DNA from 2 places in the Arthrobacter sp. 9E16 genome. Region 2 is predicted to be linked to the other one. Evidence: predicted binding sites of a transcription regulator. Region 2 holds the regulator's gene; the other holds the start of a gene.
The links. The regulator HrcA, encoded in region 2, represses chaperone genes, less so after heat shock. The targets are predictions, from matches to a motif close to TTNGCACTCGNNNNNNNCGAGTGCNAA.

Region 1 (7,302 bases), on a different contig from region 2:
CCGGCGCAGCAGCCGCATCATTTCCACGGAGTGCTTCATGTCCAGGTTGTTCAACGGCTCATCCAACAGCAGGTAGTCGGTGTCCTGGGCCAGCACCATGGCAATAAATGCACGCTGCCGTTGACCGCCGGAGAGCTCGTCAACAAACCTGTCCGCCAGATCCGACAGGTCCAGGAAAGCCAGGGACTGCTCTATCTTCTCCCGGCACACCGACGTCGGACGCCCGCCGTTGTGCGGGTACCGTCCGAAGCCGACCAGATCGCGAACGGTCAGCCGCACGGTGAGATGGTTGTCCTGCCGCAGGATGGCCATCTTCCTGGCCAGGTCCTTACCCGGTGTTTTCACGACGTCGAGGCCGTCCACAGTCACCGTTCCCGCGTCAGCGGGCAGCAGGCGGCTGATCATAGAGAGCAGCGTGGACTTGCCGGCACCGTTGGGGCCAATGATCGAGGTAACTCCGCCTTCTTTGATATGGCAGCTCACCTCATCAACAACGGTGGTGCCGGCATATTTTTTGGTGACGCCGTTGACGGAGATCATTTGATGGAGCCTTTCAGGAGCAGGATCAAAAAGACGATCCCGCCGACAAATTCAATGACAATGCTCAGGGCTGTATCGAACGCAAACACGCGCTCCAGGACCAGTTGGCCGCCCACCAGGGCAATGATGCCCAGCAGCACTGCGATGGGGACAACAGCGGCGTGCTTGAAATGCGAACAAAGCTGGTAAGCCAGGGAAGCCACCAGCAGACCGAAGAAGGTAACCGGCCCCACCAGAGCGGTGGACACCGCAACGAGCACCGAGCAGATCACCAGCACCAGCGTCACCGTGCGTTTGTGGTTGATGCCCAGGTTGATCGAGGTTTCCCGGCCCAGCGACAGCACATCGAGTGAGTGCCGCAGGCGCCAGGCCGGAACTGTAACGATGGCTGCAGCGATCAGCGAGTAGCCAAGCAGCTTGGCGTCGACGTTGTTGAAGGACGCAAAAAACAGGTCCTGCAGGATGATGAACTCGCTGGGCTCGATCAGCCGCTGCAGCAGCGAGGACACACCCCGGAACAGCGTGCCCAGCACAATGCCCACCAACAGCATCAGATGGAGGGACTTGCCGCCGCCGGTAAAAAGCCACCGGTACAGCAGGAACGAGAACCCCACCATCAGGGCAACTTCCATGCCGTAACGCAGCGGATCGGACATGGCGAGGACAAGGCCGCCGCCGAGGGTGAACACCAGGATGGTTTGGATCAAGACGTACAGGGCGTCGAAGCCCATGATCGAGGGCGTCAGGATCCGATTGGCGGTGACAGTTTGGAACAATACGGTGGAGACGCCGACGGCGTAGGCCACCAGGATCATCGAGCCCACCTTAACGGCGCGGCGCGGAAGGACATAGCCGATGTTTCCGCGCAGATCGATGGTCATGAAGACCACGACCAGAGCGGCTGCCGCCAAGGACAGCAGGATGATCCAGAACCGGGGGGAGAGGTTGCGCACCGGACGGCGGCGCTGCACGGTAAGTGCGGAGGGAAGGGCGCTGACTGGACTGCTAGGCACGGGCGGAGCGCTTTCTCAGGAGCAGGTAAAGGAACAGGGCGCTGCCAATGGCGGAGACGATGACCCCCACCGGAATTTCATACGGGTAGCGGATGGTCCGGCCGATGATGTCGCACGCCAGGACGAAGCCGGCCCCGAAAATGGCGACCCACGGTATGGCCCGGCGGACGTTGTCCCCGATCATCAGCGAGACCAGGTTGGGAACGATCAGGCCCAGGAACGGCACCGAGCCGACGCTGACAACCACGACGGCGCTGATCAGGGACACGATGATGAGGCCCAGCGTCATCACCCGGTTGTAGTTCAGGCCCAGGTTGGTGGTGAACTCCTGGCCCATGCCTGCGACGGTGAAGCGGTCAGCTGCCAAATAACCGATCAGGGTCAGGGCGCCTACAATCCAGAGCAGTTCGTAGCGCCCGCGCAGTACGCCGGAGAAATCTCCGACCATCCAGGAATTCAGGGTCTGCAGCAGGTCGAACCGGTAGGCGAAGAACGTGGTCACAGCCGCAATAACGCCGCCAAGCATGATTCCCACGAGGGGAACGATCAGCGTGTTGCGCAGCGGAATCCGGCGCAGGACCAGAAGGAAGAGGGCGGTCCCGGCCACGGCGAAGACGGTTGCGGTGGACATTTTAAGGAACAGCGAGGCCCCCGGCAGGAACACCGTGACCACCAGGATGCCCAGGGAAGCGGACTCCACTGTGCCCACCGTGGACGGCTCCACGAACTTGTTGCGGGCCATCAGCTGCATGATGAGACCGGCGACGCTCAGCGCCATCCCGGCAAGAATGATGCTCAGGGTCCGGGGAACCCGGCTGATCCAAAAGATGTCCCACGCGTGTTCATCGCCGGAGAGCAGGCCGGGAAGCGAAACGTCGCTCACGCCGACAAACATGCTGACAACGGCAAGCACCAGGACAGCTGTTCCTCCCAGCAGAAGCTTGGCTCCGGGGCCGAGGAACCGGCGCCGGCCGGAAACAGCAGTGGCCCCGGCGGCTGCCGGGGCGGTGGGGATTAGCGCAGTGGTCATGGTGCGTTCCGTCTCCCCCGCCGGCCGGCCCTGCTCCCGGAGGGGAGGAAGGCCGGCCGGCAAGGATTGGCAGGTGGGCTGGACGGTTAGGAGATGCCGTCCTGAACAGCGCTGACCATGGAGTCAACATTGTTCAGGCCGTAACCCACGAGATACCAGCTGGAGGAATCGAGCATGGTGATGCGGTCATTCTTGGCGGCCTTGGTGCCCATCACGAGTTCGTTGTCCAGTACAGCGGAGGCAACTTCACCCGCATTGCCCACAGCGACGTCGCGGTCGATGACAAACAGGTTGTCCGGGTTGATCTCGGCAACGTATTCGAAGGACACGGATTCACCGTGCTGTGCTTCGGACTTGATGTCGGCAGCGGTGGCAACCCCAAGGACGTCATGGATCAGGCCGAAGCGTGAACCTTCACCGTAAGCGGTCATTTCGCCGCCGCTGGTCATGATGATGAGGCCGTTGCCGGCGTCGGCGGCGGTTGCCTTGGTGTCTTCCACCTTGGTCTCGAGTGCAGCGAGCTTCTCTTCAACTTCGGCTTCCTTGCCGAAGATGTCACCGATGATCTCGGTGTTGGAGATGAAGGAATTCCACGGATCCGCAGCGTCGGTGCTGAGGTTGATCGTGGGCGCGATCTTGGAGAATTCTTCGTAGGAGTCAGCGGTGCGGCCGGACATGATGATCAGATCGGGGGCGCCGGCGCTGATGGCCTCGAAGTCGGGCTCCTTCATGCTGCCGATCTTGGTGTAGTCATCGGAGCCGTACTTGGAGAGGCTTTCGGGGAAGTTTGCGGCGGGAACGCCGTCAACCTCGATACCCAGGGCATCCAGGGTGTCCAATGCGCCGAGGTCGAACGTGTAGACAGTCTCCGGGTTCACGGGAACTTCGGTGGTGCCCTGGGTGTGTTCAACGGTAACCATGGTGGGCTCGGACGCATCGGCGGTGGCGTCCGCGTTGGCCGAACTGTCTGATCCGCAGGCGCTCAGGGCCAGGAGGGAGGCGAGGGCGGTCCCGGCGACAAGGCGGGACTTGAGGGTTTTCTTCACGTCAGGGGCTCCAGCTGTTCGGGTCTATCGTCCGGCCCGGCGGGGGAGGCCCGCCAATAGGACACAGATGTTTGCGTATTTAGGACATATAAATGTTTGCTAATTTTGCGCGCCTTTGAAAACTACAGGGTTAGGTGAGGCTAAGCAACTTTTATGTCCCGGTGAGCGGGCTTTGGTTACGGGGCATCATGACGCGGCAAAGTAAATTGGCACTCACCTTGACCGAGTGCCAGCCCTTGCATAAAGTCGGAGCTAGCACTCTCCCTGTGAGGGTGCTAATTCCTGAGGGAAGCGCCAACCGGCACCGCGACGACGGCCAGCGCCCACCGACGGTCCCTATCCGTTAGTAACTACGCAAAGGAGAGCCCGAGTGTCGGTCTCTATTAAGCCCCTTGAGGATCGCATTGTTGTCCGCCCCCTCGAAGCCGAGCAGACCACTGCTTCCGGCCTCGTCATTCCGGACACTGCAAAGGAAAAGCCCCAGGAGGGCGAAGTTGTTGCAGTAGGCCCCGGCCGCGTTGACGACAACGGCAACCGCGTTCCCGTGGATGTTTCCGAAGGTGACGTTGTCATCTACTCCAAGTACGGCGGAACCGAAGTCAAGCACGGCGGCTCCGAATACCTGGTGCTGTCCGCCCGCGACGTACTGGCCATCGTCGTTAAGTAGTTGAAAAAGGAAGACCCCGGCCAATCTGGCCGGGGTTTTCTGATGCAGGTGCAGATGTAGCTGTCGGAAAGGACACACACATGGCAAAGCAATTGGAGTTCAACGACTCCGCCCGCCGCTCGCTGGAGGCCGGCGTCGACAAGCTGGCCAACGCCGTCAAGGTGACCCTCGGCCCGCGCGGCCGCAACGTAGTGCTCGCCAAGACCTGGGGCGCTCCCACCATCACGAACGACGGCGTGACCATCGCCCGTGAAGTCGAGCTGGATGATCCGTATGAGAACCTCGGTGCCCAGCTGGCCAAGGAAGTAGCCACCAAGACCAACGATGTCGCCGGTGACGGTACCACCACCGCCACGGTGCTGGCTCAGGCCCTGGTCAAGGAAGGCCTGCGCAACGTTGCTGCAGGCGCCGCTCCGGGCCAGCTGAAGCGCGGCATGGAGACGGCCGTGGAAGCGGTAGCTGCACGGCTGCTGGAAAACGCCAAGGAAGTTGAGGGCAACCAGGTTGCCCACGTAGCTGCCATCTCCGCCCAGAGCATGGAGATTGGCGAACTGCTGGCCAAGGCCTTTGACACCGTCGGCAAGGACGGCGTCATTACGATCGAGGAATCCTCCTCGACGCAGACCGAACTGGTCATCACCGAAGGCATGCAGTTCGACAAGGGCTACCTGTCCCCGTACTTCGTCACTGATCCGGAGCGCCAGGAAGCCGTCCTCGAAGACGCGCTGATCCTGATCAACTCCGGCAAGATCTCCTCGGTTGCCGAGTTCCTGCCCCTGCTTGAAAAGGCGCTGCAGACCTCCAAGCCGCTGTTCATCATTGCCGAGGACATTGAAGGCGAAGCCCTGTCCACCCTGGTGGTCAACAAGATCCGCGGCACCCTGAACGTGGTTGCCGTCAAGGCACCCGGATTCGGTGACCGCCGCAAGGCCATGATGCAGGACATCGCCACCCTCACGGGTGCGCAGGTTGTCTCCCCGGATCTGGGCCTGAAGCTGGACCAGGTTGGCCTTGAGGTGCTGGGCTCCGCCCGCCGCATCACGGTTACCAAGGACAGCACCACGATTGTCGACGGAACCGGCTCCGAAGCCGACGTCGCTGACCGCGTGGCTCAGATCCGTGCCGAGATCGAGCGCACGGACTCCGACTGGGACCGCGAGAAGCTGCAGGAACGCCTGGCCAAGCTCTCCGGCGGCATTGGCGTCATCAAGGTTGGCGCAGCCACCGAGGTGGAGCTCAAGGAAAAGAAGCACCGCATCGAAGACGCCGTGTCCTCGACGCGTGCGGCCCTGGAAGAGGGCATCGTGGCCGGCGGCGGTTCCGCACTGGTCCACGCTGCCAAGGCCCTGGACACCGACGCGGAGGTGCTGAAGCTGGAAGGCGACGCCGCCACCGCCGTCGGTCTGGTGCGCCGCGCCCTGGCACAGCCGCTGCGCTGGATCGCCGAGAACGCGGGCGCCGAGGGCATGGTTGTTGTCGCCAAGGTCACTGACCTTGAGGTCAACAACGGCTTCAACGCCGCGACGGGCGAATACGAGAACCTGATCGAGGCCGGCATCATTGACCCGGTCAAGGTCACCCGTTCGGCGCTGCGCAACGCCGCATCCATCGCCGCCCTGGTCCTCACCACCGAGGCACTTGTGGTGGAGAAGCCTGCCGATGACGAAGAAGATCACGGCCACCAGCACTAGGTGACACAGAGGCCCCGGCGCTGCAGCAGTATTTTGCTGCGGCACCGGGGCCTTTTGCATGCCCGGCTGTGAGTGATGCCACCAGTAAGGATTTGGAATAGGGACCGGCGGTCTTTCGTTTTAGGATGTAAGGAAGCCAGCCGGTCCTTTTTCCGGCGTTTTCCCCATCCCTCCGGTCCTTCCGCGAAAGAGGCGCAGTTTTGAGCCAGCAGTCCACAGAGCATGACCCGTTCGGCTTCATCGGCCTGACGTACGACGACGTCCTGCTGCTGCCCGGCCCCACGGACGTCATTCCGTCCGAGGCGGACACCTCCTCCCGCCTGTCCAAGCGGATCACCGTCCAGACACCGCTGCTTTCGGCCGCGATGGACACGGTGACCGAATCCCGCATGGCCATCGCCATGGCACGCCAGGGCGGACTCGGTGTCATCCACCGCAACCTGTCCATCGCAGACCAGGCCGAGCACGTGGACCGCGTCAAGCGCAGCGAATCAGGCATGATCACCAACCCGGTGACCATCTCCCCGGACGCCACCCTGCAGGAACTGGATGACCTGTGCGCCCACTTCCGTGTCTCCGGCCTGCCCGTTGTGGATGCGGACGACAAGCTGCTGGGCATCGTGACCAACCGCGACACCCGTTTCATCCCGCGTGCCGACTACCCCGCCCGCAAGGTTCATGAAGTCATGACCCGCATGCCGCTGATCACCGGCCGCGTGGGTATCAGCGCCGAAGAAACCGTGGAACTGCTGGGCAAGCACCGCATCGAGAAGCTGCCGCTGGTCGACGACGACGGCCGCCTGCAGGGCCTGATCACGGTCAAGGACTTCGACAAGGCCGAGCAGTACCCGCTGGCCACCAAGGACGAGGAAGGCCGGCTGCGTGTCGGCGCCGCGATCGGTTTCTTCGGTGACGGCTATGAGCGTGCCATGACACTCGTTGACGCCGGCGTGGATATCCTCGTCGTGGACACCGCCAACGGCCACAGTGCAGGCGTGCTGGACATGATTGCCCGCCTGAAGAAGGACCCGGCGGTGGCGCACGTGGACATCATTGGCGGCCAGGCAGCCACCCGCGAAGGTGCCCAGGCCCTGATCGACGCCGGCGCCGACGCCATCAAGGTGGGCGTGGGTCCCGGATCCATCTGCACCACCCGCGTGGTGGCCGGAGTGGGCGTTCCTCAGATCACCGCCATCTACGAAGCTGCCAAAGCCGCCATCCCGGCGGGCGTGCCGGTGATCGCCGACGGCGGCCTCCAGTACTCCGGCGATATCGGCAAGGCCATCGTTGCCGGCGCAGACACCGTCATGCTGGG
Region 2 (7,302 bases):
GTTCGAGGTCCCCATCCAGGCTGCCATCGGCTCCCGGATCATTGCCCGCGAATCCATCCGCGCCATCCGCAAGGACGTGCTCGCCAAGTGCTACGGCGGTGACATCAGCCGTAAGCGCAAGCTGCTGGAAAAGCAGAAGGAAGGCAAGAAGCGCATGAAGATGGTGGGCCGCGTGGAAGTTCCGCAGGAAGCCTTCGTGGCAGCACTTTCCTCCGACGAGTCCAAGGACAAAGCCAAGAAGTGACACCCAGCGCACTACCCCTCGGAGACCCGGCACCCGCCGACGGTCTCCTGCCCGCCCAGGCAGCGGACGGAGCGGCGGACCGGAATTTTGGTCTGTATGTCCACATCCCGTTCTGTTCCGTCCGCTGCGGCTACTGCGACTTCAACACCTATACCGCCACGGAGCTGGGCGGCGGTGCCTCGCAGGCGGCCTACGGCGGCACTGCGGAGCAGGAAGTCCGGTTCGCTGCGCGCGCACTCACTGCCTCCGGACTGCCGCACCGCCCGCTGAAGACGGTGTTCTTTGGCGGCGGTACGCCCACGCTCCTGCCCGCGGAGGACCTGACGGGCATCCTGAAGACGGCCATTGATGCCTGGGGGCTGGAACCGGGCGCGGAGGTCACCACGGAAGCCAACCCGGACTCGGTGACCCCGCAGTCCCTCCAGCTGCTGGCTGACGCCGGGTTCACCCGCGTGTCTTTCGGCATGCAGTCCGCCGTGCCGCACGTGCTGGCAGTGCTGGACCGCACCCACACGCCGTCGCGCGTTCCGGAGGCAGTGAAGTGGGCGCGCGACGCCGGACTGAACGTGAGCGTTGACCTGATTTACGGCACGCCGGGGGAGTCCCTGGAGGACTGGAAGGTTTCGGTCAACGAGGCGCTGAGCTACGAGCCGGACCATATCTCCGCCTACGCCCTCATCATCGAAGAGGGCACGAAACTGGCCGCACGCATGCGCCGCGGTGAAGTGCCGCCGATCGACGACGACGACCACGCGGACAAATACCTCGTGGCCGACGAGCTGATGACGACGGCCGGACTGTCCTGGTACGAGGTCAGCAACTGGGCGCGTACACCCGCGGACCAGTGCCGGCACAACCTGGCCTACTGGCGCAGCGACGACTGGTGGGGCATCGGCCCGGGCGCCCATTCTCACGCCGGCGGCGTGCGCTGGTGGAACGCCAAGCATCCCACCGCCTACGCCCAGCGGATCGCCGCGGGGGAGTCACCCGCCGTCGGACGCGAAACCCTGGACGCAGAAACCCGGTACGTGGAAGATGTCATGCTGCGCACCCGCCTGGCTGAGGGCCTGGAACTGTCCCGGCTCAAGGATTCGGGCCGGCTCGCCGTGGCGGGTTTGATGGCCGACGGTTTGGTGGACGCGAAGGCCGCCCTGACCGGCCGCGTGCTGCTGACGACCAAGGGCCGCCTGCTGGCGGACGCCGTCGTCCGCCGCCTGCTTCCGGACTAGGTCCTATTGCCGGACTGAGGTCCGCCGCCGGGCTGATCCAGTCCCGGCCTTACTGGATGCGGCGCAGGTTCAGCGGGTAGCGGTAAGGCCGTCCGCGGTTGCATTCAATGCCGGCGACCACTGAGGAAACCGCGATGGCAACCCACAGCAGGGCGTTCAGGATGGCGAAGACCCAGCCGATCACCGGAATGAAGGACAGCAGCCAGGCGACCATGGCGATGATGGTGGGAGGAAGCGTGAAGTTAAGCGCTTCCTTGGATTCCTGCGCCGTGAACGGGCCGCGGTCGCGGAATACCAGGTAGATGATCATCGAGGGGATGAAGCCCAGAATGCCGCCGAAGTGCGCCATGGTTGCCCACTGGCGGTCCTCTGAAGCGGTGAGGGGCAGCGCGTTGGCCGGTGCGCCCTGATAGGGGGGACGCTGGGCCGCACCCCGGTCGTCGGGGCGGTGCTGGTCATTTTGACGGATGTTCGACACTGCTGTTTCCTTTTGACTCTGGACGCCTGGCCCGGTGCGCCGGTGCGGACTGGGGCCGTCCGGCTGCTGCATATCTCATCTAGGTTACTGGCTGGAGGAGCTCCAGCCCGCAACGGCACGGCGGTGGAGCCGCTAAGGGACGGTCAGGAAGTCGATAACTTCCTCCACCCGCCCCAGCAGCGACGGCTCCAAATCGGCATATGAACTGACGCTGCCCAGCAGTTTCTTCCAGCCCATGGCAACATCGGTGTGGTCCCGGTGCGGCCAGCCCAGGCCTTTGAGAATGCCCGTTTTCCAGTCCTCGTGGCGGGGCACCACGGGCCAGGCTGCCAGGCCGATGGTCTGCGGCTTGATGGCCTGCCACACGTCCACGTACGGGTGGCCCACAATCAGCACGTTCCCGCGGGCACCCGGAACGGCCATGGCTTCGGCAGCTATCCGGGACTCCTTGGACCCGGACACCAGATGGTCCACCAGGATGCCCAGCCGGCGTCCGGGGCCCGGGCTGAAATCCTTTACAGCGGAGGCAAGATCATCCACGCCGTGCAGGGGCTCGACGACGATGCCCTCCACGCGCAGATCATCACCCCACACCTTTTCCACCAGTTCCGCGTCGTGCTTTCCCTCCACCCAGATGCGGCTGGCCCGCGCGGTGCGCGCCCGGACGTTGTCCACCCGGACAGAGCCCGACGCCGTCCGCCGGGACACCGGGGCCGCAGCCTTGACGGCCGGAACCACCTCCACGGGCTCCCCGTCCAAAAGGAATCCGAAGCCCAGCTCGAAGGACTTCGTCTTGCCGCGCCGGTCCTCCAAGACCATCAGGTGCAGGCCGCCGGACTTCTCGACGCGCACCACGGCACCAACCCAGCCGCTGTGCACGTCTTCAAGTACGAGCCCGATCTCGGCGCCGACTTTGGGCAATACCCGCCGGGCCGGGGCGCTAATGTCCTGCGGGCCCCACGAAAAATTCGACACGGGTGTATCCCTCACTCTGATTGCGGTTGGTTCCTGCGCGGATTCGGCACGTGCGGGCACGGGCTCCTCAATGCTAGCAACGCCGCCGATCCGTATTAGACTTAGCACTTGGGCAGGGTGAGTGCTAACCAGCCCGGCGCCAATCCGCATGCCTGTTCGGAACCGCTGTCAGGACACTCAGCACCGGCAGGACATCAGCAAGGGAGGGAAAACCATGAGTGAACCACGCAGACTCGAGGTGCTCCGGGCCATTGTTGAGGATTACGTGCATTCGCGCGAACCCGTTGGATCCAAAGCACTGGTGGAACGCCACCAGCTGGGAGTGTCCAGCGCCACCATTCGAAATGACATGGCGGCCCTTGAAGAAGAGGGCCTGATTGTCGCACCTCACACTTCCGCCGGACGCATCCCCACCGACAAGGGTTACCGCCTTTTCGTGGACCGGATTTCAGACGTCAAACCACTGTCCGCCGCCGAGCGCAAGGCCATCCAGACCCTGCTCGAGGGTGCAGAGGATCTCGATGACGTCATGGAACGGACCGTCAGGCTGCTCTCGCAGCTGACCAACCAGGTGGCGGTGGTGCAGTATCCGCATCTCGGCAACGCCAAGGTCCGCCACATCGAATTTGTCCTGCTGGCACCGGCCCAGGTGCTGGTGGTCCTGATTTCCACCACCGGACGGGTGGAGCAGCGTGTCATCACGGTTCCCGACCAGGTGACCGAGCCGGACCTGCTGGAACTGCGGCAGCATTTCCTGTCCGCACTCAGCGGTACGCCGCTGACCAGGATAACCGGACAACTGGCCGACTGCCTCGTCCAGGTTCCCGTCCCGAAGAGGCGGAACGCCGCGGCGCTGGCGCACTGTCTGGAGCAGCTGGCCGGAATCAACCGGGAAGACCGCATGGTCATGGCCGGCACCGCCAATCTGGCCCGTTCCACAGTAGACTTTCCCCTGACGATAGGCCCCATCCTGGAGGCACTTGAGGAACAAGTCGTCATGCTTCGGTTGTTGTCCGAAATGGAGCAGGACGCCAGAGGTGTCTCGGTGCGGATTGGACGGGAGAACCCGCATGGATCCCTTTCAGAGGCATCAGTCGTAGCCACCGGTTACGGACCCGATTCTTCGGCAAAGGTGGGGGTGCTCGGACCAACCCGCATGGACTACCCCAACACCATGGCCACAGTGCGCGCCGTGGCCCGTTATCTTTCCCGAATACTGAACAACTAAAAAACGTTAGACGAATACAGCAGCATTACGCCGGTTGCCGCCGCCCGCGGGCGACAGCAGCCGGTGGACGCCTCCGGACGGAGGGCGGCGCGGTAACAACGCGGATACTGCCAATTACAGGAAGCGATGTGCACGAGTGAGCGATCACTACCAGGTCCTGGGTGTCGGACGCGACGCCACGGGCGAAGAAATCAAGAAGGCGTACCGGAAGCTTGCCCGCAAGCTTCACCCGGACGTTAACTCTGCTCCCGGAGCGCAGGACGAGTTCAAAGCCGTCACCCACGCCTATGAGGTGCTCGCGGACCCGCAGAAACGCCGCATCTATGACACCACCGGCAACGAGAACGGCAACGACAACGGCTTTGGCGGCGGCGCCGGCTTCGGTGGCCAGAACTTCGGCTTCCAGGACATCTTCGACACCTTCTTTGGCGGCGGCGGAGGCGGCGGCCGGGGACCGGCTTCACGGACGCGCCGCGGCCAGGATGCCCTCATCAATGTGCGCATCGATCTGAAGGATGCCGTCTTCGGCACCAACAAGAAGATCGAGGTCGACACCGCGGTCACCTGCCCCACCTGCGACGGAAGCTGCTGCCAGCCGGGAACCTCACCCCGGACCTGCGACATTTGCCACGGATCCGGCCAGGTACAGCGTGCCGTGCGCTCCATTCTCGGCCAGGTTATGACCAGCGCGCCGTGCGGGTCCTGCCAGGGCTACGGAACCGTTATCCCGGACCCTTGCCACGAGTGCGCCGGCGAAGGCCGCGTGCGCAGCCGCCGTACCCTGAACATCAAGATTCCCGCCGGTGTAGCCACCGGCACCCGCATCCAGCTGGGCGGACAGGGTGAAGCCGGTACGGCCGGCGGACCCCAGGGCGACCTGTACGTGGAAATCCGGGTAAATGCCGATCCTACGTTTGTCCGCGAAGGCGATGACCTGCACGCCACACTGACCGTGCCCATGACGGCGGCGGCGCTTGGGTCCTCCATCAACTTCGAGACGTTCGACGGCGACCGGGAGATTGCGGTTAAGGCCGGCACTCAGTCCGGTGAAGTCACTACCCTCAAGGGACTTGGCGTGACTCATCTGCGCGGCTACGGCAGGGGAGACCTGCTGGTCCACCTGCACGTGGAAACCCCGCAGAAGCTGGATGCGGAGCAGGAAGAACTGCTGCGCAAGCTGGCGCAGCTGCGCGGTGAGGAATATGCCGAGGGTCGTCTGGCCGGCAGCGGCACCGGCGTCTTTGCCCGGCTGCGGGACCGCCTGGGCAACCACTGACATGACCAACCCGATCTTCTTCGGTGACCCGGATGCCGTCCGGGCCGCCGGGGCCGGTTCCCTTTTTGTCCTCGAAGGGGCTGAAGCCCACCACGCAGTTGCCGTGAAACGCCTGGCGCCCGGGGAACCGGTGGATATCGTGGACGGGTTCGGGCGCCGGCTCACGGGTACGGTTGCCGCTGCCGGGCCGTCCCGGCTGGAGGTTGCGGTGGAGTCCGTCACCGAGGAAAACGAAGCGGCAGATACGCTGATGCTGGTTCAGGCCCTCGCCAAGGGAGGCCGGGACGAGCAGGCCGTTGAGGCAGCCACCGAGCTGGGCGTGCAGGCGGTGATTCCGTGGCAGTCCGAGCGGAGCATCGTGCGCTGGCGTGCCGACAAAGCCGCCAAGGGGCAATTGAAGTGGCAGGGCATCCTCACGGCTGCGGCCAAGCAGTCCCGCCGGTCCCAGATCCCGGTAGCCGAAGAAATGCTCGATACCAAGGCGCTGGTGCGCAGGCTGGCGGATGTTGACCTGGTGCTTGTGCTTCATGAAGAGGCCGACGGCGCGCTGGTACCGGCGGTGGAGCAGGCACGGCGCCGCTGCGGCGGCCGGCCGCTGAGCATTGCCGTGGTGGTGGGACCCGAAGGGGGAATCAGCGGCGCTGAAGTTGAGCTGCTGCGTTCCGAAGGGGCCGTGGCGGTCCGGTTGGGGCAGCACGTTCTTCGTTCATCCACCGCAGGTCCGGCGGCGCTGGCCGTCCTGAATTACGCGCTCGGACGCTGGTAAAGCCGGGCTAATTCACGTCGGAATACACGGTGACGCGTTTGGAGTCCTCATCGGCCCGTTCAGCCCCGTGGAAAACGCTTACGCTGTATTCGCCCGGCGCCAGATCAACGCTGAAACTGTAGAGGGATGTGCCGCCGGTGGGTGCCTCCAGTTCGGCATAACCGGTCTGGACGGCATCCTCGGCGGGCCGGCCGTCAACAATCGGCTCGACACGCCAGGACACCTGGCCGCCTTCCGACACTGCGGTTCCGTGAACCCGCAGCGAAGGGCCGGTTCCGTCCCCCTGCTGCGGATCAATGATCCAGATCGGGGCCATCAGTGAAGCATCCCGCTGGAGCTGCCCTTCCAGGCGCTCATGCCCGAATGCCCGGTAACCTGCTTTGCCGTCCACCAGAAGCACCACTGAGGGCTCATACTTCACCGTGGTAAGCCCGGCGTTTGAAGCCGCAGCGGTTGCCGTATACACGAGCTGCTGGACGGCGCGGTGCGCCATGCCGGCATCGAGGGAAGTCTTGAAAGCGTCCGAGGAGATATCAACCGTGATCACGTTCTTGCCGGATATTGAGGCTGTGACGCTGCCGGCTTTGCTCCAGGGATTGAAGTAATCCGGGTCAGCCGGTTTGTCGGACGTCATGGCAACTACAGCCTCGACTATCGGATCACCGCTCGTTTCGCTGGGCTGGAACTCCCGGTAGAGGTGAACATTTGAACCGTTCACTCCGAGCCAGTAGACCGGAAGGCGTCCCGGCGCCGGCTTTCCTTCCGAAGGAGCCGTAACGCTCAGCGGGGCGGACACGGAACCTGCAGCCTCATCAAAGGGCGTAGGCATGGAGGTGGTGGGGGTGGCTGCGACTACGCCGCAGCCACTGAGGAGGAGCGAAGATGCTGCGAGCAGGCCCAGGGCGATCCGGCGGTGCGGCAGGCGCCGTTGCGGTGCTTCATGCAATTTTCTGTCCTCCTTTCGCTGAACGGTCATCCCCAGCTTGGCACATGCGAAAGGCCGGATTTGCGCTCTTAACCGTCCTGCGACCGGACTGAGACCCGATTGAGACCCGGCGTCCGGAGCGCCGGCCGTGTTGTCGGCCGCCCGCCGCGGCCGCATCCGG

Region 1: a site for HrcA is predicted at 3,836-3,862, ahead of groES (co-chaperone GroES). Genes of this name have one in related genera too.

What each region holds. Positions count from the first base shown of each region.
Region 1 is NZ_PJIU01000001.1:380,909-388,210, reverse strand. It holds gene CXR00_RS01750 (ABC transporter ATP-binding protein) at 1-540, opposite strand, end outside; gene CXR00_RS01745 (iron chelate uptake ABC transporter family permease subunit) at 537-1,553, opposite strand; gene CXR00_RS01740 (ABC transporter permease) at 1,546-2,583, opposite strand; gene CXR00_RS01735 (siderophore ABC transporter substrate-binding protein) at 2,670-3,629, opposite strand; gene groES (co-chaperone GroES) at 4,000-4,296, shown strand; gene groL (chaperonin GroEL) at 4,377-5,987, shown strand; gene guaB (IMP dehydrogenase) at 6,188-7,302, shown strand, end outside.
Region 2 is NZ_PJIU01000002.1:371,505-378,806, forward strand. It holds gene lepA (translation elongation factor 4) at 1-244, shown strand, start outside; gene hemW (radical SAM family heme chaperone HemW) at 241-1,473, shown strand; gene CXR00_RS08470 (DUF4870 domain-containing protein) at 1,523-1,942, opposite strand; gene CXR00_RS08475 (DUF3097 domain-containing protein) at 2,084-2,926, opposite strand; gene hrcA (heat-inducible transcriptional repressor HrcA) at 3,141-4,154, shown strand; gene dnaJ (molecular chaperone DnaJ) at 4,291-5,430, shown strand; gene CXR00_RS08490 (16S rRNA (uracil(1498)-N(3))-methyltransferase) at 5,432-6,196, shown strand; gene CXR00_RS08495 (GerMN domain-containing protein) at 6,204-7,142, opposite strand.